Regions from separate parts of the Kribbella sp. NPDC050459 genome, predicted to be linked through region 1. Evidence: riboswitches for the same ligand, from Rfam matches in the RefSeq annotation. Region 1 holds a riboswitch; the other holds the start of a gene.

Region 1 (6,195 bases):
CCGCCGGCCGAGCGACAGGATCTGCGCGAACCCGGTGTAGAACCACATCCCTTCGAACACCACGTAGAACGCGATCAGGTCGCGCAGGAACGCGGTGTCCGCCGCGGGTGTCCCGGTGCGGAACTCCGGATCCTCCAGATGCCGGGTGTACTTCAGTGCCCAGGCGTCCTTGTCGGCGATCGACGGGACCTCCCGGTACATGTTGAACAGCTCGCCCTCGTCGAGACCGAGTGACGTGCAGATGTACTGGAAGGTGTGCGTGTGCACGGCCTCCTCGAACGCCTGGCGGAGCAGGTACTGCCGGCACTCGGGGTTGCTCAGCTGGCGGTAGACCGCGAGCACGATGTTGTTGGCCACGAGGGACTCGGCGGTGGCGAAGAATCCCAGGTTGTGCTTGAGCATCAGCCGCTCGTCCTCGGTGAGGCCGTCCTTCGACTTCCAGAGCGAGATGTCGGCCTGCATGGAGACCTCGGTAGGCATCCAGTGGTTGTTGCAGGCGGCAAGGTACTTCTCCCACGCCCATGTGTACTTCAACGGCAGCAGTTGGTTGACGTCCGCGCGCGAGTTGATCATCGCCTTGTCGGCAACTTCCACCCTTGCCGCTCCAACCGAAATGGTGCTCACTGGCAGGCCTCGCAGTCCGGGTCGTCGAGGGAGCAGACCGCTCCGGTGGGTTCAGGGAGTGCTACCGGTACGGCGTTCAGACGGCCGTCGGTGCCCTGCAGAGTGGACTTCTCCACGTGGGTCGCTGACTGGGAACGTAGGTAATAAGTCGTCTTGAGTCCATAGCGCCAAGCTGACCGGTAAAGCTCGTCGAGCGCGCGGCCCGACGGTTGCGCCATGTAGAGGTTCAGCGACTGCGCCTGGTCGATCCACTTCTGCCGCCGCGACGCCGCCTTCACCAGCCAGTGCGGATCGATCTCGAAGGCCGTCGCATACAGCTCGCGCAGGTCGGCCGGGATCCGCTCGATCCGGGCGAGCACGCCGTCGTGGTACTTCAGGTCCGACACCATCACCTGGTCCCACAGCCCGCGGGCCTTCAGATCGGCGACCAGGTACGGGTTCGCGACGGTGAACTCACCGGACATGTTCGACTTCACGAACAGGTTGCTGTACGTCGGCTCGATCGACTGGCTCACCCCGCAGATGTTGGAGATCGTCGCGGTCGGCGCGATCGCCATGACGTTGGAGTTGCGGAGGCCGTCGCGCAGGACCTTCGCACGCAGCGCGTCCCAGTCCAGCTGCGTGCTCCGGTCGATGATCACGTCGCCGTCGCGCGCGGTGTGCAGCAGGTCGAGCGAGTCGATCGGCAGGATCCCGAGGCTCCACAGCGATCCGTCGTACGACGAGTAGCGGCCACGCTCGGCGGCCAGCTCGCTCGAGGCCTCGATCGCGTGGTAGCTGATCTGCTCCATCGACCGGTCCGCGAACTCGACCGCCGCGTCCGACGCGTACGGGATGCGCAGCGTGAACAGCGCGTCGGCGAATCCCATCAGACCGAGGCCGACCGGGCGGTGCCGCTGGTTGGCGCGCTCCGATTCCGGGGTGGTGTAGAAGTTCACGTCGATGACGTTGTCGAGCATCCGCACCGCGGTCTTCACGGTGTCCCGCAGCAGGTCGGCGTCGAGCCCGTCCTCGGTGAGATGAGCGACCAGGTTGACCGAGCCGAGGTTGCAGACCGCGGTTTCGTCGACGGTGGTGTTGAGGGTGATCTCGGTGCACAGGTTCGACGAGTGGACGACACCGTCGTGCTGCTGCGGCGAGCGCAGGTTGCAGGCGTCCTTGAAGGTGATCCACGGATGCCCGGTCTCGAACAGCACGGTCAGCATCCGCCGCCACAGGTCGACCGCCTTGACCCGCTTGAACACCCGGATCTCGCCGCGGTCCGCCGCCTCCTCGTACCGCACGTAGGCCGCGGCGAACGCCGCGCCGTACAGATCGTGCAGGTCCGGCACCTCGTCCGGCGAGAACAACGTCCACTCGCCCCCGGCCTCGACCCGCCGCATGAACAGATCCGGCACCCAGTTGGCCGTGTTCATGTCATGCGTCCGCCGCCGCTCGTCCCCCGTGTTCTTCCGCAGCTCGAGAAACTCCTCGACATCGATATGCCAGGTCTCCAAATACGCACAGACCGCGCCCTTACGGCGCCCGCCCTGATTCACGGCTACTGCCGTGTCGTTGGCTACCTTCAGGAACGGGACGACGCCTTGGGACTCGCCGTTGGTGCCTCGGATGTGGGCGCCGATGCCGCGGACCGGGGTCCAGTCGTTGCCGAGGCCGCCGGAGTACTTGGCGAGGAGGGCGTTGTTGCGGATGCCGGTGAAGATGCCGGACAGGTCGTCGTCAACGGTGGTGAGGAAGCAGGACGACAACTGGGGCCGGGTGGTGCCGGAGTTGAAGAGGGTCGGCGTCGAGGACATGAAGCGGAACGAGCTGAGCAGTTCGTAGAACTCGATCGCCCGCGCGTCGCGGTCGTCCTCGCGCAGCGCCATCCCCATCGCGACCCGGAGGAAGAAGGCCTGCGGCAACTCGTAGCGCACTTTGCCGAGGTGCAGCAGGTAGCGGTCGTACAGGGTCTGCAGGCTGAGGAAGGTGAAGTTCAGATCGGCGTCGGGCTTGATCGCCGCCGCGAGCCGGTCGAGGTCGAAGCGGCCGAGCTCGGGGTCGAGCTGCCCGGCGTCGATGCCCACCTGGATGTAGCGCGGGAAGTAGTCGGGGTACGCCGTGGTCATGTCGGCCTGGCTGGCCTGACGGGGCTCGCCGTGGACGCGGCCGAGCGCCTCGCGGCGGATCTGGTCCAGCAGCAGGCGGGACGTGGCGTAGCTGTACTGCGGCTCGGTCTCGACAGACGCCCGGGCGGCCATGACGAGGGCGAGCTCGACCTCGTGCTCGGCGATGCCGTCGTAGCAGGCACCGAGCGTCTCGTTCAGGATCTTCTCGGGGTCGACGGCGTCGAGTCCGAGAGCGGCCTCGGTGACGACCACCCGGAGCCGGTCGACGTCGAGCGCCGCCCGGCTGCCGTCGGCCGCGCGGACGGTGAGCGGAGGAGGATCGGTGACTCCCGCCGCGTCGGCGGGAGTGCGCGCCTTGGTCCGCTCCTCGCGATACAGGACGTAGGCGCGGGCGACCTGGTGCTCGCCGGCGCGCATCAGCGCCAGCTCGACCTGGTCCTGGATGTCTTCGACCTGCACGCTGCGGGCCCTCGCGCCGCGGCTGGTCAGGGCAGTGACGACCCGGCCGGTCAGGTCGGTCACCAGATCGCGGACCCGGTGCGTGCCGCCGGCCTCGGCACCCTCGACGGCGAGGAAGGCCTTGGTCATGGCGACGGAGATCTTGGTGGCGTCGAACGGTGTGCTGCTGCCGTCGCGGCGGACGACGGTGAGCTCCGTCCGGAGGTCTGCGGTGGCCGCAGCCGATGAGGAAGCAATGGTCACAGGTGTGTGCTCCAGGAGAGTTCGGAGACCCGGGACCACGCGAGCGGACGCACGACGGGACCGGCGGCACCGGCCGGGAACACCGCCGTCACGTCCTGCGATCCACCCGCGAGATCTCGGACCGCGTGCACCGGCGGTGCACGCGCCGGTGGCAGGTATCCGGACTCGCGGGCACCGTTCGACAGCGTGTCCGCTCACCGTTGCGGGGCAGCTCCGGAGTTGCACCGGATTCCCCTGTTGCCCCGGGACGATCAACATCTTGTGGTTTTGCTCGCCCCGAACCACCAGCAGTAGTGATGCTAGGCGGAGTCTCCTAGATCTTGTGGTAGCGCCACGCCGCGTGTCGCACATGTTGTGGTCCTCACGCCGCGACCGCGTAGAGGTCCTGCAGGGTCATGATCTCGGAGCCGTGATGGATCAGCTCACGGTTCAGCCTGAGGATGACGTGGCCGAACGGCTCGGAGGCGTCCAGTTCATTCGCCTGGCTCAGGCCGACCGTCATCGCCTCGTCCTCGTCGAGGGCGGCGATCGCGTCCCGCCAGGCCTCGACCCAGTAGGTCAGCCAGGCCACCGCATCCCGGGCGTTGCCGTGCAGGGTGATGTCGTCACGCCCCTGCCGGCTCTCGCCGAACGTCCACTCCCAGCGCTCGAAGAACATCTCGGTCAGGTGCGCGATCAGCCACGCGATCGTGCGTGGCCCGCGATGGTCCGGCTCGGCGGGCCACTGCGCGACCCACTCGCCGGAGCCGAGCGCGCGGAACTGCCCGGCATAGTGCCGCCGGACGACGGTGAGCGCCTCACTGCTCGGTCGCCAGAAGTACTGCTCGTCGGTCAGTTGGGCGAGTCGTCCGGACAGCACCATCCAGCTGAAGCCGAGCTGTCCGCGGACCATCGCCATCGCCGACGGCCGGTGCAGGATGTCCCAGTCGAACGCCTCCGGCATCACAACTCCCCTGTACGATCGAACATGTGTTCGAATTCTTGCTCGATCGCGACCGGAAAGTCAAACCACCTAGTGTGTCGGTCCTGGCCTCGACGGGACCGGTCTGCTAGGCGGCTCGACCCGGGTGTCCGCGGCCGGGCTCGCGAACCGGCGCTCCAGCAGCGTGAAGGCGTCGATCAGCTCCGGCGCCTCGTAGACGCGGTTGCGGCGCCCGTCCGTGATCTCGCGCAGGATGCCCGCCTCGACCAGCCGGGCCAGGCCCTGGTTCGCGGCCTGTTGCGAGCGGTCGATGAGCTGAGCCGCGGCGGCGAGGGTGAGGACCGGCGCGGCCGGAAGTGCCTCGATCAGTAGCTCGGCCGCGGAGCCGGCCCGCACCGGGTCCGCGCGTTCCCGCCAGGCAGCTTTCAGATCGGCGGCGGTCTGCTCAAAGCGCGCGGCCTCGGCGGTCGCGTGCGTGCAGGCGGTCGCGAACATCCGCAACCACGGGTTCGCGGCCGCGCGGGCCTTCGCGGTCGTCGCGCGTCCGACGTACCGGAATGCGGTCAGAGAGTCGACGTACTCCGCGGCGTGAGTGGCGAGTGCGAGCGAGACCGGCGGCACGGTGCGCGTGACCAGTCCGTCGGCGCGCAGGATCAGGTGGATCAGCGCGCGGCCGGTGCGGCCGTTGCCGTCGGCGAACGGGTGGATCGTCTCGAACTGCGCGTGCGCGATCGCGGTCTTGGCCAGCACCGGCAGCGGTGACTCGCGCACGAACGTCATCAGATCCGCGAGCAGGTCCGGGATCAGCTGGGCCGGCGGCGGCACGTAGTACGCCTCGGCGGGGGAGCGGCCGCCGATCCAGTTCTGCAGGTAGCGGATCTCGCCGCCGTACTCCGGGGTCGGCGAGTGCGCCATCAGCCGGCGATGTGCCTCGAGCAGGTGCTCGACCTCGAGCTTGTCGCCGGCCTGGACGGACTCGGTCACCCACGTCATCGCGTCCACCGCACCGAGGACCTCCTCGGCGGTCACGTCGTGCACGCGGTCGCGCAGTACGTCGGCCTTCAGCAGCCGGCGCGCACCGACGACGAGGCCTTCGATGTGCGACGACCCGACCGCTTCGGCGCGCAGCAGCAACCGCGCCAGCGCCTCGCTGTTGGTCAGCACGGCAGCGGTCGCGTCCAGGCGGGCCAGGTCGCCGGCGGCGTCCTCGAGCAGCGCCAGGACGTCATCGCTCAGGTCGAACTCGCGCCCGGCCAGCGGATCCGGGAAGTACAGCTCGTACGACCCGCCCAGGCGCTCCGCCCGGGTGAACCCGTCGGGGTGCCCGGGCCAGCGGTGCAACTCAACCCGTGCCATACTCTTATTCAAGCTTATCCACAAACCTTGAACAAGGGCTGCGGAAACCCAACGCTGACTGGACCCCGGTTGTGGGCACACTTCTGCCTGTGACCCTGGACGCGCAGACGCAACGGATGGTGGCCGCCAACGAGGCCGACTGGAATGCTCGCGCCCCGCTGCACGCGGCGAGCGACTTCTACGACCGGCCCGCGGAGTTCTGGTTCGCGGACTACGAGTGGGAGGATCTGGGCCCGCTCGACGGCCGCGACGTCCTGCACCTGCAGTGCCATCTGGGTACCGAGACGATCGAGTTCGCGCGCCGGGGTGCGCGCACCAGCGGACTCGACCTGTCGGAGAAGTCGCTCGAAGCGGCCCGGGAGATCGCGCGCGAGGCCGGCGTCGAGGTCGACTACCTGCACGCCAACGTGTACGACGCCGTGGGTGCGGTCGGTGGCCGGCAGTTCGACGTCGTGTACACCGGCAAGGGCGCGCTGTGCTACC
Region 2 (6,195 bases), on a different contig from region 1:
GCGCCGGCCCGAACGAACCGGCCTGCGCCATCGTCACCGCCTGCGCCGGGGTGCCCTCGATGCCGATGAACGTGACGCCGTTCTCCACGTCGGACGCGGTCCGGACCGGCCGCCCGACCATCCCAGCGCGGGCCGATCCGACGCCGCTCTCGTCGAGCATCGGGGCCACCACGAGTACGTCGTACCCGAGCTCGGCGATCGCCGGCGCGAGCGCCCGGATGCCTGGAGCGCGGTAACCGTCGTCGTTCGTGATCAGGACTCGCGGCATGTCTCTACCCAATCAGGCGCGGTCCTCGATGTCACCTTCCGTCTCAAGGACTGCGTTGCGTAGCGTCTCGAGCGCATCCGCCGACGGCTCCGCCCACAGGCCGCGCTGGGCGGCCTCGAGGAGGCGCTCCGCGATACCGTGCCGCGCCCACGGGTTCGACGTCCGGAAGAACTCGGCCATCTCCGGATCGGCGACGTACTGCGTGGTCAGCGACTCGTACATCCAGTCGTCGACCACACCCGCGGTCGCGTCGTACCCGAACAGGTAGTCGACCGTCGCGGCCATCTCGAACGCGCCCTTGTACCCGTGCCGCCGCATCGCGGCCATCCACCGCGGGTTCACCACGCGGGCGCGGAAGACCCGCTTGGCCTCCTCCTCGAGCGTCCGGGTCTTCACCTGCGCGGGGACCGCGGAGTCGCCGACGTACGCCTTCGGGTTGGCGCCGGTGAGGTGCCGGACCATCGCGATCATGCCGCCGTGGTACTGGAAGTAGTCGTCGGAGTCCATGATGTCGTGCTCGCGGGTGTCCGCGTTCTTCGCCGCCACCTGGATCCGGGCGTACGCGCGCTCCATCGAGCCGCGGGCCTCGGCGCCGTCCAGGTCCTTGCCGTACGCGTACCCGCCCCACACCGCGTACACCTCGGCCAGCTCGGCGTCGGTGCGCCAGTTCCGGGCGTCGACGAGCGGCAGCAGGCCGGCGCCGTACGACCCGGGCTTGGAGCCGAACACGCGGGCCGTCGCCTGCCGTACGTCGTTGCCCGCCGCAACATCGCTGTCCACGTGCGCCTTGAGGAAGTTGTCCGCCGGCGACTCGTCGAGGGCGGCGACCGTACGGACCGCCTCGTCGAGCAGCGCGACGACATGCGGGAAGGCGTCCCGGAAGAAGCCGGAGATCCGGATCGTCACGTCGATCCGCGGCCGGCCGAGCTCCTCCAGGCCGACCACCTCGAAGCTCGTGACGCGGCGGGACGCGTCGTCCCAGACCGGCCGGCAGCCGAGCAGCCAGAGCACCTCGGCGAGGTCGTCGCCCTGCGTGCGCATCGCCGACGTACCCCAGACGGTGAGGCCCACGGACCGCGGCCATTCCCCGGTCTCGGCCTGGTGCCGCGCCAGCAGCGAGTCGGCCAGCGCGACTCCGACGTCCCAGGCGTTACGGCTCGGGATCGCCTTCGGGTCCACGGCGTAGAAGTTGCGACCTGTCGGCAGCACGTTGACCAGTCCGCGCGTGGGCGACCCCGAAGGCCCGGCCTCCACGAACCGCCCGTCCAGCGCCCGCAGCACGTTCCCCAGCTCATCCGGCGTCCGCGCGAGCCGCGGCACAACCTCGGTCGCCGCAAAGGTCAGCGACGCCTCGACCTCGGGGCAGTCCCGGGCCAGCACCTCGGCGACCACCACCGGAACCTTCGTCGCGTCCCAGCTCAGCGTTTCCATCCCGAGCACCAGCTTCCGCGCGACAGCCTCCAGGATGTCCACGCCGTCGGCCCCGGTCACCGCCGGCAGGTCCGCGAGGGTGGCCAGATCGGTCAGGTTGGCCGCCGGCCCCGGGTTGGCCAGCAACTCGGCCTCGTCCACTCCGAAGGCCGACCCGAGAGCAGCCCGCAGCCCAGGAATCGAGTACGACCCGCCCCACAGCTGCCGAGCCCGCAGTACGGCGAGCACCAGGTTGACCCGCGCCGCACCCACCGGCGCACCACCCAGCACATGCAGCCCGTCGCGAATCTGCACGTCCTTGATCTCGCACAGATACCCGTCCAGATGCAGCACGAACTCGTCGAAGTCGTCGTCCTCCGGCTTCTCCGCGGTGTGCAGGTCGTGGTGCAGCTGCGCCGCCTGGATCAGCGTCCAGATCTGCGCCCGCAGCGTCGGCACCTTCTCCGGGTCGAGCGCCTGCACCGTCGCGTACTCGTCGAGCAGGTACTCCAGCTTCGCCATGTCGCCGTACGTCTCGGCCCGCGCCATCGGCGGCACCAGATGGTCGACGACCGTCGCGTGCGCCCGCCGCTTCGCCTGCGTCCCCTCGCCGGGGTCGTTGACGATGAACGGGTAGATCATCGGCAGGTTCCCGAGCACCGCGTCCGGCGCGCAGCCGGCCGCCATCCCGATCCCCTTGCCCGGCAGCCATTCCAGCGTGCCGTGCTTCCCGAGGTGTACGACGGCCTGCGCGCCGAACCCGCCCTCGTCGGCCGGCGCCTCCAGCCAGCGGTACGCGGCGAGGTAGTGGTGCGACGGCGCCATGTCCGGATCGTGGTAGATCGCCACCGGGTTCTCGCCGAAGCCGCGCGGCGGCTGGATCATCAGCACGACATTCCCGAACCGCAACGCGGCCAGCGCGATCGCGGGCTCCGCGCCGGACGTGTCGACGTACAGCTCCCCCGGCGCCTCCCCCCACGCCTCGGTCATTGCCGTCCGCAACGACTCGGGTACGCCGCCGAACCAGCGGGCGTACGTGGACAGCGGAACCTTGGCGACCGCGTTGGCGAGCTGCTCGTCGGTCAGCCAGTCGACGTCGTGGCCGCCCGCCGCGATCAGCTGGTGGATCAGCCCATCGCCTTCAAGCTCGCTGACGTCGATGCCGCCCAGGTCGTACCCGGCCTCTTGCAGCTGGCCGAGCAGCACGACCGCCGACGCCGGCGTGTCCAGCCCGACCGCGTTCCCGATCCGGGCGTGCTTGGTCGGGTAGGACGACAGCACCAGCGCGATCCGCTTCTCGGCCGGCGGAATGTGCCGCAGCCGCGCGTGCGCGACCGCGATACCGGCCAGCCGCGCGCACCGCTCCGCATCCGGCGCGTAGCGGGCCAGGCCGTCGGCGTCGTACGACTTGAACGAGAACGGGATCGTGATCAGCCGCCCGTCGAACTCCGGGATCGCCACCTGGGTCGCCGCGTCCAGCGGGCTGACGGCCGCATCGCTGTCCACCCACTGCTCGCGCGTCGACGTCAGCGCCAGGCCCTGGATCAACGGAATGTCGAGCGAGGCCAGCGCACCGGCGTCCCACGCGTCGTCCGAGCCACCCGCGCTCGCGTCGGCCGCGACCGATCCGCCGGCCGCGAGCAGCGTCGTGACGAGTACGTCGCACTTGCGCAGCAACTCGAACAGCCCGGCGTTGTCGGGCGACGTCGGGTCGAGCCCGCGGAGCGTCCCGCAGTACACGGGCAGCGGCTGAGCGCCGGCCGCGTCGACCGCGGCCGCGAGCGCGTCCACGAAGGCGGTGTTCCCGGAGATCTCGTGTGCGCGGTAGTACACGATGCCGACCACGGGACGCCCGTCCTCGGCGTACGTCCCGCGCACGCCGTACGCCGGGAGCGCGCGCGGCGGCTCGAACTCGTCGCCGGTCAGCAGCAGCGTGTCCCGCAGGAAGCCGGCCAGGTTGCGGAGGTTGTCCGCGCCACCCTCGCGAAGATAGGCCAGCGCCTCGGTGACCGCCCCGGCCGGGACGGTCGACAACGACATCAGCTCGGCGTCCGGCGCGGCCTCACCGCTCACAACCACCGTCGGCTTGCCCGCAGCGAGGACCGTGTCCAGCCCGTCCTCCCACGCCCGGCGCCCGCCGAGCAGCCGAACGACGACGACCGCAGCGTCGTCGAGCAGCGGCCCCAGCGCCACCGGATCCAGCCGAGCCGGGTTGGCCACCGCCCACCCCGCGCCCGCCTCCGCAGCAGCCAACAGGTCGGTATCAGCAGTAGACAGCAGCAGAAGATTCGCAGGCACGCGCAGAGTCCTTCCCGGGGTATCCACGCCCCGACTCCAGGTACGACGGCGGCAGTTCCTGACTCCCCCTGACGGGGTCACAGTGGCGGGACCGCCCCGGACTCACACCGGGTTCCTGCTGATGCCGTCGAATGACGTCGCGACTCTATCCGACCCGACTCGGTCCATGGGCCTGGCAGGGTGCGGTTCAGATCACCTCACGAAAGCGCGAAACCTGTGAACTCCTGGCGTGACACCGCCTCGGACGAGGCCCAGCAGACGCTCGACGACCTGTTCGACACTGCCCTCCAGCTCGCGGTGCAGCACGTGGCGAAGCGAGGGGGCTTCCTGCCGTTCGCGGTCAGCGCGGCGGACGGTGACCCGATCTCGATCGAGATGCTCGGTGAGAAGGCCGATGCGCTCCGGATGATCGACCTGCTGTGGGGCAGTCTGCGGGAGCGGCGGGACGACATAGCAGCGGCCGCGGTGGTTGCTGACGTGCGGCTCGGCGGCGACGGGTGGCCCGATGGGATCCAGGTGGAGGCGGAGCACCGGGACGGGATCGTGCTGAGCATCGTCGCGCCGTACCGCCGCCGGCGCCTTCGGCGGGACGTCGAACTCGGAGAGTTCGGCCTCGCCGAAGGTCAGCGCCGGCTCTGGTGAGTTCTAGCGGTGCATGGCGTAGTGGGCAGCCAGGAGGTCGGTGCCCCAGTCGTTGCGTAGGTCGCGCCAGACCGAGTGGATGTGGTTGGCGTTGTCCTGGGTGTTGTCGTACTCGGCGAGGAACGTGGGACCCGCGATCGAGTAGTAGTGGCGGTGGCCGATGCCGGGCTGGGTTTCGCCGGCCCAGGCGAACGTCAGGCGCTCGATGCCGTGCTCGGTGATGTCCTGCCAGGTCTGCAGGCCGATCGGCCCGGCGGCGCGGCCGACGTACTGGCCGATGAGGAGGCTGAGGAGCTGGCGCTGGTCCTCGGTCATGTCGCCGTACGCGAGGCCGCGGTGCAGGAGTGACGCGTCGGCCACTGGGTCGTGCCGGGTCAGGATGTCGTCGGGCGCGTCCGGCGAGACCAATGCGACCTCCAGCTGTCCAGGCTCCAGTGCGTGCAGCAGCTGGAAGCCCAGGTCCTGCTCCGTGGCCAGGAACCGCCGCCCGGCCTGCGGCCCGGTCAGCACCTCGGCCGGGTTCGACCCGAGGAACTGTGGTGTGAACGCGATCGCTCCGTCCACGACCGTCACGTGCAGTGCCAGGTGGTGACCGTTCAGCCGCCAGGCCCACGGCTCCGTGCCGTTCGGGTCCCCGAGCACGCGCAGGAAGTACCGGTCGGCGACGGTCGCGCCTTCCCACTCCCCCGACGGCGGCAGGTCCGGCAGCCCGCGGACCACGATCTCGGCGTCGAGAACCGCCCAGACGTCGGCCGTCCCGCGCTCGCTGCACCCGGTCGCGACCAGCCGCTCCACGAGCTGCTGCTGCGCCGACGTCAGCTCGGTCAGGGCAAGGCCCGGCACAGGTCCCGGCAGGTACGTCCACTGCTTGTGGTCCGGGGTGTCGAAGGGTGCGCGGATCTTGCCGGCCTGCTCCGGTGTCAGGCTCGCCAGCAACTCGAGAACCGTGTCCCGCGTCTGCGCTACAACCATGCCGATCGCTCCCGTTCCGTCGGTTCGTAGGTGGTCCACTGTTCGAACGGCCGGTCCAGCTTGTACCGGAAATCCGGCTGCCGCAGCAGGACGCGTGTTTCGGCGTTCCCCGGGTTCCGCAGCGACTCGAAGAACCGCACCGACCAATGGAACCACCGCATACAGAACAGCCGCATGGTCAGGCCGTGCGAGACCAGCAGCACGTTGCGCGGGGCGTCCACGCTCTCGAAGTCGCGGTGCATCGTCTCCAGGAACGTCGACACCCGGTCGTACACGTCCGAGCCCGACTCACCGTGGGTGAACCGGTAGAAGAAGTGCCCGAACGAGTCGCGGAGCTTCTCCTGCCGTTCGATGTCCTCGGTGTCCTGCAGGTTCGCCCAGTCCTGCTCCCGCAGCCGCGGCTCCTCCCGCGGCAGCTCGATCAGGTCGTCCAACCCGAGCGAGTCCAGCGTCTGCCGGGCGCGCAGGTACGGCGAGACGTACACGCGGACTGGCTCGTTCTCGAACAGCTCCCGCAACTCCCGCCCCGCCTTGGCGGCCTGCTCATGGCCCACCGGGGTCAACGGGACCGCATGGTCAGGGGTCCGCTCGTAGACCGTCTTGTC

What was found. Region 1 has a riboswitch for cobalamin ahead of AB0I12_RS17905 (ribonucleoside-diphosphate reductase subunit alpha). Riboswitches for the same ligand answer to the same signal wherever they lie in the genome.
Region 2: it holds a riboswitch for cobalamin, as region 1 does, so the genes downstream of both, cobN (cobaltochelatase subunit CobN) here and AB0I12_RS17905 (ribonucleoside-diphosphate reductase subunit alpha) in region 1, are expected to answer to the same signal.

Annotation. Positions count from the first base shown of each region.
Region 1 covers NZ_JBFAJQ010000004.1:398,408-404,602, forward strand. The annotation lists gene AB0I12_RS17900 (ribonucleotide-diphosphate reductase subunit beta) at 1-660, opposite strand, end outside; gene AB0I12_RS17905 (ribonucleoside-diphosphate reductase subunit alpha) at 621-3,434, opposite strand; cobalamin riboswitch at 3,567-3,735, opposite strand; gene AB0I12_RS17910 (DinB family protein) at 3,796-4,377, opposite strand; gene AB0I12_RS17915 (Fic family protein) at 4,447-5,712, opposite strand; gene AB0I12_RS17920 (class I SAM-dependent methyltransferase) at 5,802-6,195, shown strand, end outside.
Region 2 covers NZ_JBFAJQ010000003.1:970,338-976,532, forward strand. The annotation lists gene surE (5'/3'-nucleotidase SurE) at 1-268, opposite strand, end outside; gene cobN (cobaltochelatase subunit CobN) at 281-3,976, opposite strand; cobalamin riboswitch at 4,008-4,134, opposite strand; gene AB0I12_RS15840 (hypothetical protein) at 4,193-4,618, shown strand; gene AB0I12_RS15845 (DUF3500 domain-containing protein) at 4,622-5,590, opposite strand; gene AB0I12_RS15850 (phosphoglycerate mutase family protein) at 5,581-6,195, opposite strand, start outside.